DNA from 3 places in the Roseinatronobacter sp. NSM genome. Region 1 is predicted to be linked to each of the others. Evidence: riboswitches for the same ligand, from Rfam matches in the RefSeq annotation. Region 1 holds a riboswitch; each other region holds the start of a gene.

Region 1 (4,166 bases):
ATCGCGGGCATCGGGCACCTAAGCAGATGTCAGCGCGCGTTCAAGCCTGTCCCATTCCGTTTCCGGTCCGGGCAGGCCAAGGCGCAGCCAATGCGCAGAATAGGGAAATATCCGCGACCAGATGCGATGTTTCGCAAGCTGGTCGCGTGCTTCTGTAGCATTGGCCGTGTGATACAAGCGAAACAAATCTGTACCGCCAAGGCAACGCCAGCCCGCCTTGCGCGCCAGATTATCGGCGCGTATGGCATCCGCTGACAGTTGCGCGCGCATGGCATGCGCCCATGGCACATCCCGCAGCGCGTGACACCCCACGGTTATTGCCCCGCCGGATACTGGCCAGGGACCTGCCATCTCCGCAAGCTTCGCGATCATCTGCCCTGACCCGAAGGCAAAGCCAAGCCGCAGCCCCGCCAAGCCGTAGAATTTCCCAAAAGACCGCAGAATCAGCAGGTTGGGCACCCCGCCGCCACAAGAAAGCAGGGACAGCTGCGGCATAACATCGGCAAAGCTTTCATCTACCACCAGAAACCCCACCTTGCCCGCAAGTGCCAGCAGGTCTTCGGGCTGCCAGTACCTGCCATCGGGATTGTTGGGGTTGACCACCACAGCCAGATCCGCGCCTGTCATGTTTTCCGGCGACGCGCTGTCGCTCACATTCCAGCCAGCGGCGCGCAGGCAGGCGGCATGTTCGTTATAGCTGGGCGACAGCACACGGGCATGTCGTCCAGCGGTGGGCAGCGCATGCGGGACAAGTTGAATTGCCGCCTGCGCGCCGCCAAGGGCAAGCCCCGCAAGGCGCGGGTCCGCGCCCCATGCCTGTGCCGCCGCCGCAACAAGCGCATTTTGCGCCTGCCGCGTTGGCAATCCGTGCCAGACCGACGCGGGCAGGGCAGGCACAGGATAGGGGCGACGGTTGATCCCTGTTGACAGGTCAATCCAATCCGCCCCGCCATGGCGCGCGATGGCCGCGTCTATGTTTCCCCCATGATCACGCATCACGTTTGCCGCCTGTGGCCGGGCCGGGGCCAGTGTGTGGCCCAATGTCTGGCAGGCCCGCATTCCCCCAGCCATCCGCAAACACAAGATCATCCAGTTCCAGACGGTCCTGCCACCCCTTCGCCTGCAATTCGGGCATGTCATATAATTGCGTCACATGCCCGATGCACAGATATGCCACAGGCACCACATGTTCGGGCAGGTTCAGGATGGCACGCAAACACGAGTCGTGAAAAATGCTGACCCAGCCCACACCCAACCCTTCTGCGCGTGCCGCCAGCCACAGGTTTTGCACCGCGCAGACTGTGGAATAAATGTCCATATCCGCATTATGCGTGCGCCCCAGAACCACTTTGCCCCCGCGTGTCCGGTCACAGGTGATGCACAGATTGACGGGTGCTGCGGCAATGCCTTCCAGCTTCAGGCTGGAATACAGCGCGCGGCGCTGCGCGGGAAACATGCCAAGGGCTTCGGTATTGGCGCGGTCGAAGGCCGCCTGAACCTGTGCCTTGACCGCTGCGCTGCGAATCACAATGAAATTCCACGGCTGCATGAACCCCACAGACGGCGCATGATGCGCGGCGTTCAATAACCGCAGTACTGTGGCGTCATCCACGGGCCGGTCGGTAAACTGGCTGCGCACATCGCGCCTTGTGAATATCGCGCGGTAAACTGCGGCTTGCTCGGTCCTGGAAAACGGGCCCGCGGGCGCGGGCTGGGTGGGTGGCTGCATGACATCTCCCCTGTCACAGACACGACGCCCGTTGACCAGCGGGACATCCGGTTGCGTCTGGCCGGTCTTCTGACTTGGGTTCATCGGCCACTGCGCCTTCCCAACCCCACAGGGTCAGTGACCTGTTGCAGCGCCATCCACCTTACAGCGTTGGGCACGTTGCGGAATTTCACCGCATTCCCGATTCTCCCCTTCCCTCAGCATGGCCTTTGGGTCAGGACACCAGACCCGCCCTTGGTAACGCGCATTCGCGCAGGGGGAAACCGGTTTTCAATGTGCATGACATGGAAAGGCGCCGGATGTGCGCGCGCCCCTACAGCCAGATCAGCGCCAGCGCGGCCACCAGCGCCGTCATCGCCCCCATCGCGCGCCGATAGAGCGCCAGCCCCCTGCGCAAATCCGCGGCCGAAGGGTCCGGGCAGGCGCCATTTACCCATGGGTCCTGCGTCTGCGCGCCATCATAGATGCGCGGCCCCGACAGCCGCACCCCCAGCGCCCCCGCCATCGCGGCTTCCGGCCATCCCGCATTGGGGGACCGGTGCAGGCGGGCATCGCGCAGCATACAGCCCAGCGCGGCGCGCGGGCGTGCGGACACCAGCGCGAAAAGTGCCCCCGTCATGCGCGCGGGAATCAGGTTTGCAAGGTCGTCAATCCGCGCCGACGCCCAGCCAAAAGCGGCATATCTGGGGCTGCGATGGCCAATCATCGAATCCAGCGTATTGATGGCCTTATAGGCCACAATCCCCGGCACCCCCGCCACGACACCCCAAAAGACCGGGGCCACAATGCCATCAGATGTGTTTTCCGCCAGACTTTCAGCCGCCGCGCGCGCCACGCCCGCCGCGTCCAGATGGGTCGGGTCGCGGCCCACGATCATGGACACCTCATGGCGCGCGCCCGCCAGATCACCAGCCTGCAACGGCACGATGACCGCGTCGACATGATCATGCATCGCGCGCAATGCCACAAACGGCCAGGCCAGCACCCCCCCCAGAAGCGCGCCCCAAACCCCGGGCGGCAGCGCCCCCTGCACCAGCCCGGCCAGCGCCGCGCTGCCACCAATCACCAGCAGCGCCACGCCCGCACCGCGCAGCTTGCGCGCGCGCGCGCTGGCCGACGGTGCGTTCAAAAGCCCCTCCAGCCGCCCGATGGCCGCGCCCATCCATGTGACGGGATGGCCAATCCTGCGATACAGCGCGTCCGGCCATCCCAGCACAGCATCCAGCGCAATCGCCACCAGCATCATCGCAGCGAATGTCATCTCGCGCCCCCCTCAAACTGAATGATGCCCCAATACCCGGCCTTGCGTAAGACATCAGCGGCCTGCGGCGGAATGGTGCCGGGCGCGAAAATAAACCCCCGCGCCGCCCCCGTATGGGCCATGTTCCAGCCCAGCGCCCCCAACCTGTCAGCGACCCTCGCCGAGGGGTCATGCAAAGGGCCGCGCCGCGCAAGGCAGCGCCGCGCGCTTTCGGCCGCAAGGGCTGCAAACCCCGCCAAATGATCCACGCCCCGCCATTGCACCACAAGGTCGGAAATGTCGGGAAAATCATCATCCAAAGCATCGGTCCGGCACGCGCCGCCCCAGAACCCGCCAATCACCTCATGGCGTGGAAGCGCGGGCAAATGCGCGTGGATGGTTCCATCGCGTGACCCCCACAGCACAGTGTCAGGCTCAGCAAACATCAGCGGATCAGAGGCCCCCTCTGCCAGAATACACGCCCGCGCCAGATCCTGCGGTGGCCCGACCCACCCCGAAAACCGCGCCAACCCGATCAGGCTGGCCGTGGATACCCCTGTGCCCAATCCGGCCGCCATACAGGGAACTGCCCGCACCTGAGGGCAAACCTGCAACTGCAATACAGACACGAACCTGTGCATCACATCGGCGGGGTATTGCGCCCAAAGCAAGGCCCAGCTCGGCCCGTCATCGGGTCTGGGGACATGGCGCGACATCACAACACCGGTCTTGTCACAGGCCATCGTGATCAGCACAACCGGACCACGCGGCCCCAGCCTGCCTTGCAGCCACTCCCCGAAATGGCCGTCAACCTTGATCCCGCGACAGATCATGTCGCCTGCGTCCCGCAAGGGCGTTTTCCGCCTTCAAGCTGCGCCTCCGGCGGGGATATTTGGGCCAGATTGAAATGCACCATTTGTTAACCCGTTTCGACGATACTGACCCTGCGGTACAGGGAGGGATCCCGATGACCGTCCAGAGTGAAAGCGCCACGTCTCCCCTGTTTTATCAGCCCGAGGCGTGGCGCCCGCTCGAGAGCGCACAGACTATCGTGCGCAAAGGCTTTCATTCTGGTTCAAATATCCCGGGGGAAACGCGCGCAGCGCGTTGGGGGCTGGCCCCCAAACTTGTTGGGGCTGCGCGCCAATCCCGGCATCAGAACTCGATCCCTTTTTGTGCTTTGATACCTTCGCGGAA
Region 2 (4,166 bases), on a different contig from region 1:
TGGCCAGCATCCTGCGGTACAAACGGCGCGACCTGCCTGCCCATCGAATTGAACAGGTTGAGCGCCATCAGAACGGCTGCCCCAGCGTGTGGACGGTCATGCCCGCCAGTCCTGCAGCATCTTCCGCCCCGGGCAGCTTGGGCAGGGTCAGCAGCGACAGGCTTTCGTCCAGATCGGATTTCGGCATGTCGCGTGCGATAATGACCACGCGGCTGGTGGTGTCGTCCTCTGGCCAGCTTTGCAGCGGGACGGGTGGTTCAAAAATATGCTGCACACCGTGAAAGACGAAGGGTTGCGGGACGTCCCTGATATGCACGATCCCTTTCAGACGCAGGATATGCGCCCCGCGCAGCGCAATCAGCGTGTCGAGCCAGAAATCGAACACCTCGGCGGGGATCGGGGCATCTAGCGTGATCGAGGCCGTGGTGATCCGGTCATCGGTGGCGTGGTGCGAGGGCGCGCCAAAGTCGATAGGCTTGGGCGCTGGCGCGGTCATGCCCGACAGCCCCGCCAGCCGGTCCGCCGCAGGTTGGGCCAGCCATGCCAGCGCGTGATCTGGCGCCATTGGTTTGCGCATGGCACCAAGGCCCCACAAGCTGCCCGCGGGCACTACGCCCTGATCGGCCAAAATACGCGGCGCGCCGGGGTTCAGCCGTTCAAGACGCGCCTCCAGCGCAGCAAAGCCAGCCGCATCCGCCAGATCGCGCTTCGACAGAACGATCCGGTCGGCCATTGCGACCTGCGCCTGTGCCTCGGCATGGCGGTCCAGCGTTGCCACCCCCAGCACGGCATCGACCACCGTCACAGTGCCGTCCAGCGCATAATTGGGGGCCAGCACCGGATCGACCAGCAGCGTGTGATGGATCGGGCCGGGATCTGCCAACCCCGTGGTTTCGATCACCACGCGGTCAAAGGCCAGTTCATCCCGCGCCAGCAGGGACAGCAGCGTCTTGGACAGATCACCCCGGATCGAGCAGCAGACACAGCCACCGGGCATCAGCACGATATCCTCGGCGGCTTCCTCTATCAGGTCATGGTCCAGCCCCGCATCGCCGAATTCATTGACGACAACTGCCACCCGGCCCGCAGTCGGATCGTGCAACAGGCGATTCAGAAGCGTGGTCTTGCCCGCACCCAGAAAGCCGGTCAGCAGGGTTACGGGGATCGGGGTCGAAATCATGGCGGCGTCTTTCGGGTTGCGGGTCTTGGCTAAGCATGATTGTTATAATATAACATTCTACGTTGCAAGAGATCAAACAAGGACCAGACATGCGCGAACTCCACTTCCACCCCCGCGTTTCGGTCGAAGAAGTCGAGGAAGGGTCAAACCTTGCCCCCAAATTCGGCGAGGATGGGCTGATGCCCTGCATCACCACCGATGCGGGAAGTGGCGAGGCGCTGATGCTGGGCTGGATGAACGCCGACGCCCTGCGCTTGACCCTGCAGACGGGCGAGGCACACTACTTCAGCCGCGCGCGCCAGAGCCTGTGGCACAAAGGCGCGACCTCGGGTCTGGTCCAGCGCGTGATCGAGGCGCGGATCGATGACGATCAAGACGCGATCTGGCTGCGCGTCGAAGTCGCAGGGTCCGGCGCATCCTGCCATGTCGGCTACAGGTCGTGTTTCTACCGCGCCGTGCCGGTCGGGCCGGATGCCGGCGGCGCGCTGCGCTTTACCGAAACGGCCCGAACATTCGACCCCGTGGCCGTTTATGGCGATGCCTCCAACCCCACACAGTTATGAGCCTTCCGAGCGATTTCAGACAAAAGGCCGCGCTGCTCTGGCATGTGCAACGGATCAAGCGGCTGGTGCGCGAGATCGGCGCATTCGGTCCCCACACGCTGATCTCGGTGACCGAAATTACATGCGGTGACCCGACTTGCCCCGGCCCGGCCACCCAGATCACCATCCTGTCGCTCGACCTGATGCGCCGCGTGTTTGTAATACACCGACCCGTTATCGAGGTATCAGCAGCCGATTTGGCAGGGCTAAAAGCGTGACGTACGATATCACGCTCCATTTATTTGCTCACTGGACAGACCGCCCGCCACTTGCTAACCAAACTCTGCCAAGGTTCCGCGTGAGCGGATTAATAGGGAATACAGGATCGGGGATTGCCCGTAGCTGTAGCTGCCCTCGCAACTGTAGGCGGCAAGGTTCGGATCAGACCACTGGCAAAGCCGGGAAGGGATCACGAACCATTCGAGCCGTAAGCCAGGAGACCTGCCGTTGGCATAACCCTAACCGCCGGCGAGGTGCCCGGCCGGAGGCAGGACATGGCAGACGACAGCGCGCGCGCAAACAATGCATTCGCGACATCAGCTTTGACGGCCCGAGGATCGGACCCGGACTGGCCATTGGCCATGCGGGGTGCGATGTGGTCCAGTCCGATGTAGCGCAACGCCATATCCGCATTGACCTTGCCGGATTTGCCCGTGACGGGCTAGGCGATCACGCCCAGATCATGGCACTTGTGCGCGAGGCAGATGCACTGGGCTTCGGTGGCATCTGGTTCAACGAATTTCATTTCGACCGGGCCAACCTGGCCCATCCGTCGCTTCTGCTTCTGGGGGCGGCAGTGTTGGCCGTAACGGAACGGCTGCGCTTCGGAACTTCGATCCTTGTCCTGCCATTGTATCACCCGCTTCTTCTGGCCGAACAGATTGCGCAGCTTGACCGGCAATCGGGCGGGCGGCTGGATGTTGGCATCGGGCGGGGGACCAATCCGCAAACCTTTCGCACCCTTGGGCTGGACCCCGATCAGGCACGCTTCCGTTTTGATGCTGCGCTGGATATCATCCGCATGGCATTGGGCGACGGGGTTGTCACCCACGACAGCCCGTTCTGGTCGTTCAGCAATGTCTCGGTCGGTCCACCGCCCGTGCAGTGTCCGCACCCACCGATCTATATGGCCGCAGTTTCGCGCGACAGCATTGATCTGTCCGCGCGTCTGGGATTGCCCTTACTGTATTCGCTGGAACCCAATGAAAGCCGCCAGTTCGCCCCATATGTCGCCGCACTGACCCGGCAGAAGCAGGATGGGCGCGCGCTGCAAGCGTCGTCCCTGTCGCGCTATGTGCTGGTCGACCGTGATCGGAGCGCGGCATTGGATAGGCTGGATGCGCTGACCCACCGGTTGAATGTGACCCGCGCGCAGCGGGCGAAGGTGTCCGGCACAGCACCGCCTGCGCCGCGCACGCGCGCGCAGATGTTGGAGGGCTTTGCCGTTGCAGGCACGCCCGAGGATTGCGTGGCCCAGATCCTTGCACTGTCTGACCGCTTTCAAACGCGGTCCATCCGCGCGTTCTTTAGCGCCAATGGCGCGATCCCGGTTCCGCAGGCGCGCGATGCGATGCGGTTATTCGCAGCAACGGTGCTGCCTGTTCTTACGATTTCCACCCTCACAAAGGACACCTGCCCATGAGTTTCAGACCCCACCTTCTGGCTGCGGCCATTATGGCCATGGCCACGCCCGCGCTGGCCCTTGACGGTTTCCCGCACGCAGATGTCAACTGCACGGTCACGACCGTCTTTGACGCACCGCCCCAGCGGGCTGTCACATTGTCGAACAACGCGACCGAAATCATGCTGGCCCTGGGGCTTGAGGGGCAGATGGCGGGCACATCCTATATGGGGAACTTGGAAATCAGTCCCGAATACGCCGATGCCTATGGTGCCATTCCTGTCCTGTCACCGCTGATTGCCACAACCGAACAACTGATCGAGGTCGAGGCGGACTGGGTCTATGCAGGATATCCAGACGGATTTGCCGAACGCTGGCACACACGCGATCAGTTGCACGATCTGGGTATCAAAACCCGCCTCGCAACCGAAGGGTGCAATCTGGGCCGGTTCGAGTTCCCGGATCTGTGGCACGAAATACGCGATGTCGCCGCCATATTTGGGGTGCCGGACCGGGCCGAGGCGCTGATCGAAGGGTTGCAGGCGCGACTTGATGCTGTCGATGCTGCCTTGCAGGGCGCCGAGCCGGTCCATGTCTTTATTTATAATGGCGGCGATGCCCCCCCGCGTGCGGCGCTTGGCAACACGATGCTGAATTCCATCGTAGCGCGCGCGGGCGGCCAGAATATCTTCGGCGATATCGAAAACCGCTATGGCACAGTGTCATGGGAAGATATCGTAGACCGCAATCCAGATCACATTGT
Region 3 (4,166 bases), on a different contig from region 1:
TCTGGCTGGCCCAAGACTGTGCCCACCTGCAAAATGGCATCCGGTATGGCATCAAGGCTGTTGACCACAGGCAAGGTCACCACACTGACCCCCAGCCGCCGCAGCAACGCCACTGTATAAGGCGACGTGAACTGCCCCGCCAGCACCAGATCGGGGTTCAGACGAAACACCTCCTCTGCCTGACCGTGATTGATGGGAAAGGACAGCGCCTGTTCCAGCATCACCGACATGTTGGGATCATGCGATATGCGCGAAATCGACACAAGCTGGCCGGGGCCTGCCAGCATCATGGCCAGTTGGTCCGTGCACAGATTGATAGAGACCACCCGTTCAGGTGGCCCCGCAGCAGCCACCCCTGCCCAAAGGGCAAGGGCAGCGCCTATGGCCCTAAAAGCGCGACGACAAGCCAAGGTAAAATGCCCGGCCAGAGGTGCCATAGCCCGCAACATGTTGGTATTGCGTGTTAAACAGATTATCCACCCTGCCAATCAAATCAACGCGATCCGTCATCTGATAGCGCAGGGACAGGTTCGCGACTGTGTAATCCGGCAGTGGCCCCGTTGTATAATTCGGCAGAAAATCCAGCCTGTCGGCCACATGACGCACAGACACCCGCCCTTGCAGACGGTCCGACAACATCGCATCCAGCCCCAGTTGCACATCATGGCGCGGCACCCGTGACCGGCGCCGTTGGTTTGCCAGGAACGCATCAGTATAGGTGTAATTCGCCGAAAGGGTCAGTGTGTCGGAAACAGGCTGCTCGAATGAAAGTTCAACACCGCGACTGCGCGCCTTGCCGGGGGCATTCACCACAGTGTTGAACGACCCTGCAGCACACGCCATGGCGACAGGATCATACACGCAATACACATCATCAATCAGGTTCTTGGTATCAATCTGGAACAGCGTAAGCGACAACGCACCCCCATTCCCGAAGGACAGGTCTGCGCCAATCTCATAATTCTGGCTGCGCTCCACATCCAGTGCGGCGTTGCCCATAAACGGGAATGGCCCGCCTGTCATCCCGAAGCGCTGTTCCACGGACGGGGCGCGAAACCCCGAGCCCAGCGATGCGCGCAAGGTCACGGCATCCCCAAGGCGGTAGGACGTTGCAAGGCGCAATGTGGGGATGCTGCCGTAGTTCGAATTTCTGTCCATTCTGCCCGAAAGCACGATATCCAGATCATTTGTCGCCGCCCATTCCGACTGCGCGAATATGCCATAGCTGGTTGCCTTCGCACCTGCTGGCACCGTGCGCCCGATGGCATTTTCACGCTGGACATCCGCACCATAGAGCAGGCGCAGCGTATCGGTTATGTCGGTTTGCCCGTTCCACGCCAGCCTGTCGCGCCGACCCGTGAACGAACCGGGCAAACTGTCGCGCAGCTCCCTCTCGACGGAATAATGCGTATATTCCAGCGTCTGGCGTGACCTGTCGGTGGCGTATTCGACAAAAACCCGCCCGCCATATTCCTTGCGGTCCTGCTCATGGGGGGCATCGGCCAACCAGTCATCGAATTCCACAAATGAATCTTGCAAAAAGAATGACGCGCCTGCAGACCAGTTATTGTCAATCTGATAGCGTGCGGAAAAACTTAGCCGTGTTTGCTTGTGGCCGTCGGCTTCCGGTTGCCCGTCTGCTGCGGAAAAACCATCGGCGCGGCTGTGCGACAGACTTAGCGCATAGTCCAGCGCGCCGTGCCGCTGGCGCAAGGTGTATTGTCCAACGACTGTTCCAAAACTGCCCGCCAAAAGGCTGGCAGTTTGCTGGGTTCCCTCGGTTTCCGGGCGAAGCGTGGTAATATTGACAACACCAGCCGCAGCCGAACCGCCATACAGGGCGGATTGCGCGCCACGCAGCACTTCTATGCGTGACACATCGCCCAGTTGAATCGCGCCAAAATCGACCGCACCAGTGGATGAACCGGGGTCATTGATCAACACGCCATCCACATAGACGGACACGAAGCGCGGCTCTATTCCGCGGATGCGCACATCTGCTGTCGTGCCGACCGGGCCAGTTTGCGTGACACTTACGCCCGCCAGCCCCGCCAGCAAATCTGAGACAGACGTAGCGCCGGTGCGGTCAATCTGGTCCCGTGTCAGGACACTGACACTGGACCCGCTGCGCCCCAGTTCCGTGGGGGTCAGGTTCGCCGAAAAGGTGATTTCTTCCAGATTGATGATTTGCTGGGCGGTTGCCGGCAGTCCGATACTGCCAATCAGCGCGGTTGTGGCGAAAAGTCGCCAGAGTGTGTTTTGCATTTTCAACACCTATTGGCCCAATATGGACCGATCCTGTCATGACATGTCTGGCAGGCGCAGGCGCACCGCAGACGGCGAAAGTGTCACCGCTACGGTCAAACCGTTACCCGCAGCGCCACCCGCGCCGGGACAGGGTGATCACTTCGGCAGGTCTCCTGACTTGCGGGTCGCTGTTCTGCCGGGCCTTCCCATGGTGTGACCCACAGTGGCATTTGCCGACATCACTCGCCGCTTACAGTTGCGGGGGCAGTCCCGGATTTGCACCCCTTGGGGAGGCGCGCACCGTGTTCCCTTTTCTCAGGCCCGAAAGGGCCTGAACCGAAGTAGGCTTTCATTAACTTGCGCAAGGGGATTCGACAATGCCGTTTTGCGACCTGTTACCCGTTGGCAGCGTCGCGCACCGCAGTATCGTTGCGCCGGAAAGTCAGGTAATGGGGATTGCGTCCTTCGCGCAGGGCCTTTTGTTCATAGCGCGTGGACACCCAGTCATCCCAGGGGTGCACCCAATCCGCCGGGGCCGGTGTCAGGCAATCAAAACCCGCGGGCGGCACTTCTTCAAGTGTTTGGCGCACATAATCCGGTATGTCGGTTGCCACGCGGAACACCGCGCCCGGTTTCAGCACCCGCGCCAACCCGTCCAGATACCCCGGCGTGACAAAGCGTCGCCTGTGGTGGCGCTGTTTTGGCCATGGGTCCGGATACAACAGAAACGCCCGTTCAAGGCACTGGTCAGGCAATACATCAAACAAATCGCGCACATCCCACGGGTATATGCGCAGGTTTTCAACGCCCGCAGCACGGATTTTGCCCAGCAGCATGGCGACACCGTTGATATAAGGCTCGCATCCTATGATGCCCACATCGGGGTTGTGCGCGCATTGATGCACCAGATGTTCGCCGCCCCCAAAACCCACTTCCAGCCACAGCGGGCGCGCATCCCCGAAAAACACCTGCGGGTTCACAGTTTCGCGGTCGGGGTTGTCCTGCGGGCTGACGCCGGACAGGCGCAGATCGGCAAGATCTTCTTGTATGTAGCGCTGTTGCGCAGGCTTCAGCGTCTTGCCCTTGATCCGGCCATAGAAATTGCGCGTTTTGGGGGAATTGGGGGGTAACATTGGCATAATCCATGGCTTTTGCGCGGCCCGTATGCAGGCGCAGGCCGTCTGGGTCAAGGCGCTTGGGCGTATGGGTTTACAATCAGGGCACAAACCCCCATGTTTGATTCTGCTAGCCCAGAGCAACCGCGCGAGATTGCGCGCCTCTGACAAACCCGCCCCCCCCCCGAACGGAAGGATATCCCATGACGCAAGCCAAAGCGGGCGCAACTGTGCGTATTCACTACACTGGAACCCTGTCAGACGGTTCGGTTTTCGACAGTTCCGAAGGCCGCGATCCGCTGGAATTCCAGCTTGGTGCCGGCGCAATCATTCCGGGCCTTGAGCGCGCGATTGACGGAATGACCGTGGGCGACCAGAAAACTGTCACTATTCCCTGTGCCGAAGCCTATGGTGACTACCAGCCAGAAGCCCGGCAGGACGTGCCACGCGACCAGATTCCCGCCGATATTCCGCTGGACCCCGGCACAATGCTACAAATGCAAACACCTGATGGTCGCGCGATGCCCGTGACCGTGGCCGAAGTGACAGATCAGGCCGTGACGCTGGACGCAAACCACCCGCTGGCCGGCAAGGACCTGACCTTCGCAGTAGAGGTTGTTTCCGTCGCCTGACATTACCGGACTGCAAGCGGGCATGATGTGCAGGTGCCCGCTTGCCTCATGGGCGGCAATATCACTCTGCCGCGATGCCCATTGCCACAGGGTAGACGGGCACCAAAGCAATATCCTGCGCGGTCAGACCCTGGGCATTGCCGACATTTGCAATCAGGTGACCATCCAGCCA

The links. Region 1 has a riboswitch for cobalamin ahead of bluB (5,6-dimethylbenzimidazole synthase). Riboswitches for the same ligand answer to the same signal wherever they lie in the genome.
Region 2: linked by a shared signal. The riboswitch ahead of ACTZWY_RS14835 (LLM class flavin-dependent oxidoreductase) and the one ahead of bluB (5,6-dimethylbenzimidazole synthase) in region 1 are both predicted to bind cobalamin.
Region 3: linked by a shared signal. The riboswitch ahead of ACTZWY_RS01970 (TonB-dependent receptor plug domain-containing protein) and the one ahead of bluB (5,6-dimethylbenzimidazole synthase) in region 1 are both predicted to bind cobalamin.

The regions. Positions count from the first base shown of each region.
Region 1 is NZ_JBQTCF010000037.1:16,118-20,283, reverse strand. It holds gene cobD (threonine-phosphate decarboxylase CobD) at 19-996, opposite strand; gene bluB (5,6-dimethylbenzimidazole synthase) at 989-1,729, opposite strand; cobalamin riboswitch at 1,772-1,971, opposite strand; gene cbiB (adenosylcobinamide-phosphate synthase CbiB) at 2,043-2,990, opposite strand; gene ACTZWY_RS16810 (propanediol utilization protein) at 2,987-3,820, opposite strand; gene cobO (cob(I)yrinic acid a,c-diamide adenosyltransferase) at 4,125-4,166, opposite strand, start outside.
Region 2 is NZ_JBQTCF010000028.1:41,569-45,734, forward strand. It holds gene ACTZWY_RS14815 (His/Gly/Thr/Pro-type tRNA ligase C-terminal domain-containing protein) at 1-68, opposite strand, end outside; gene ACTZWY_RS14820 (CobW family GTP-binding protein) at 68-1,180, opposite strand; gene hisI (phosphoribosyl-AMP cyclohydrolase) at 1,270-1,743, shown strand; gene ACTZWY_RS14830 (hypothetical protein) at 1,740-2,000, shown strand; cobalamin riboswitch at 2,056-2,245, shown strand; gene ACTZWY_RS14835 (LLM class flavin-dependent oxidoreductase) at 2,378-3,424, shown strand; gene ACTZWY_RS14840 (ABC transporter substrate-binding protein) at 3,421-4,166, shown strand, end outside.
Region 3 is NZ_JBQTCF010000002.1:150,710-154,875, forward strand. It holds gene ACTZWY_RS01965 (ABC transporter substrate-binding protein) at 1-437, opposite strand, end outside; gene ACTZWY_RS01970 (TonB-dependent receptor plug domain-containing protein) at 388-2,265, opposite strand; cobalamin riboswitch at 2,394-2,603, opposite strand; gene trmB (tRNA (guanine(46)-N(7))-methyltransferase TrmB) at 2,643-3,380, opposite strand; gene ACTZWY_RS01980 (FKBP-type peptidyl-prolyl cis-trans isomerase) at 3,566-3,994, shown strand; gene ACTZWY_RS01985 (calcium-binding protein) at 4,056-4,166, opposite strand, start outside.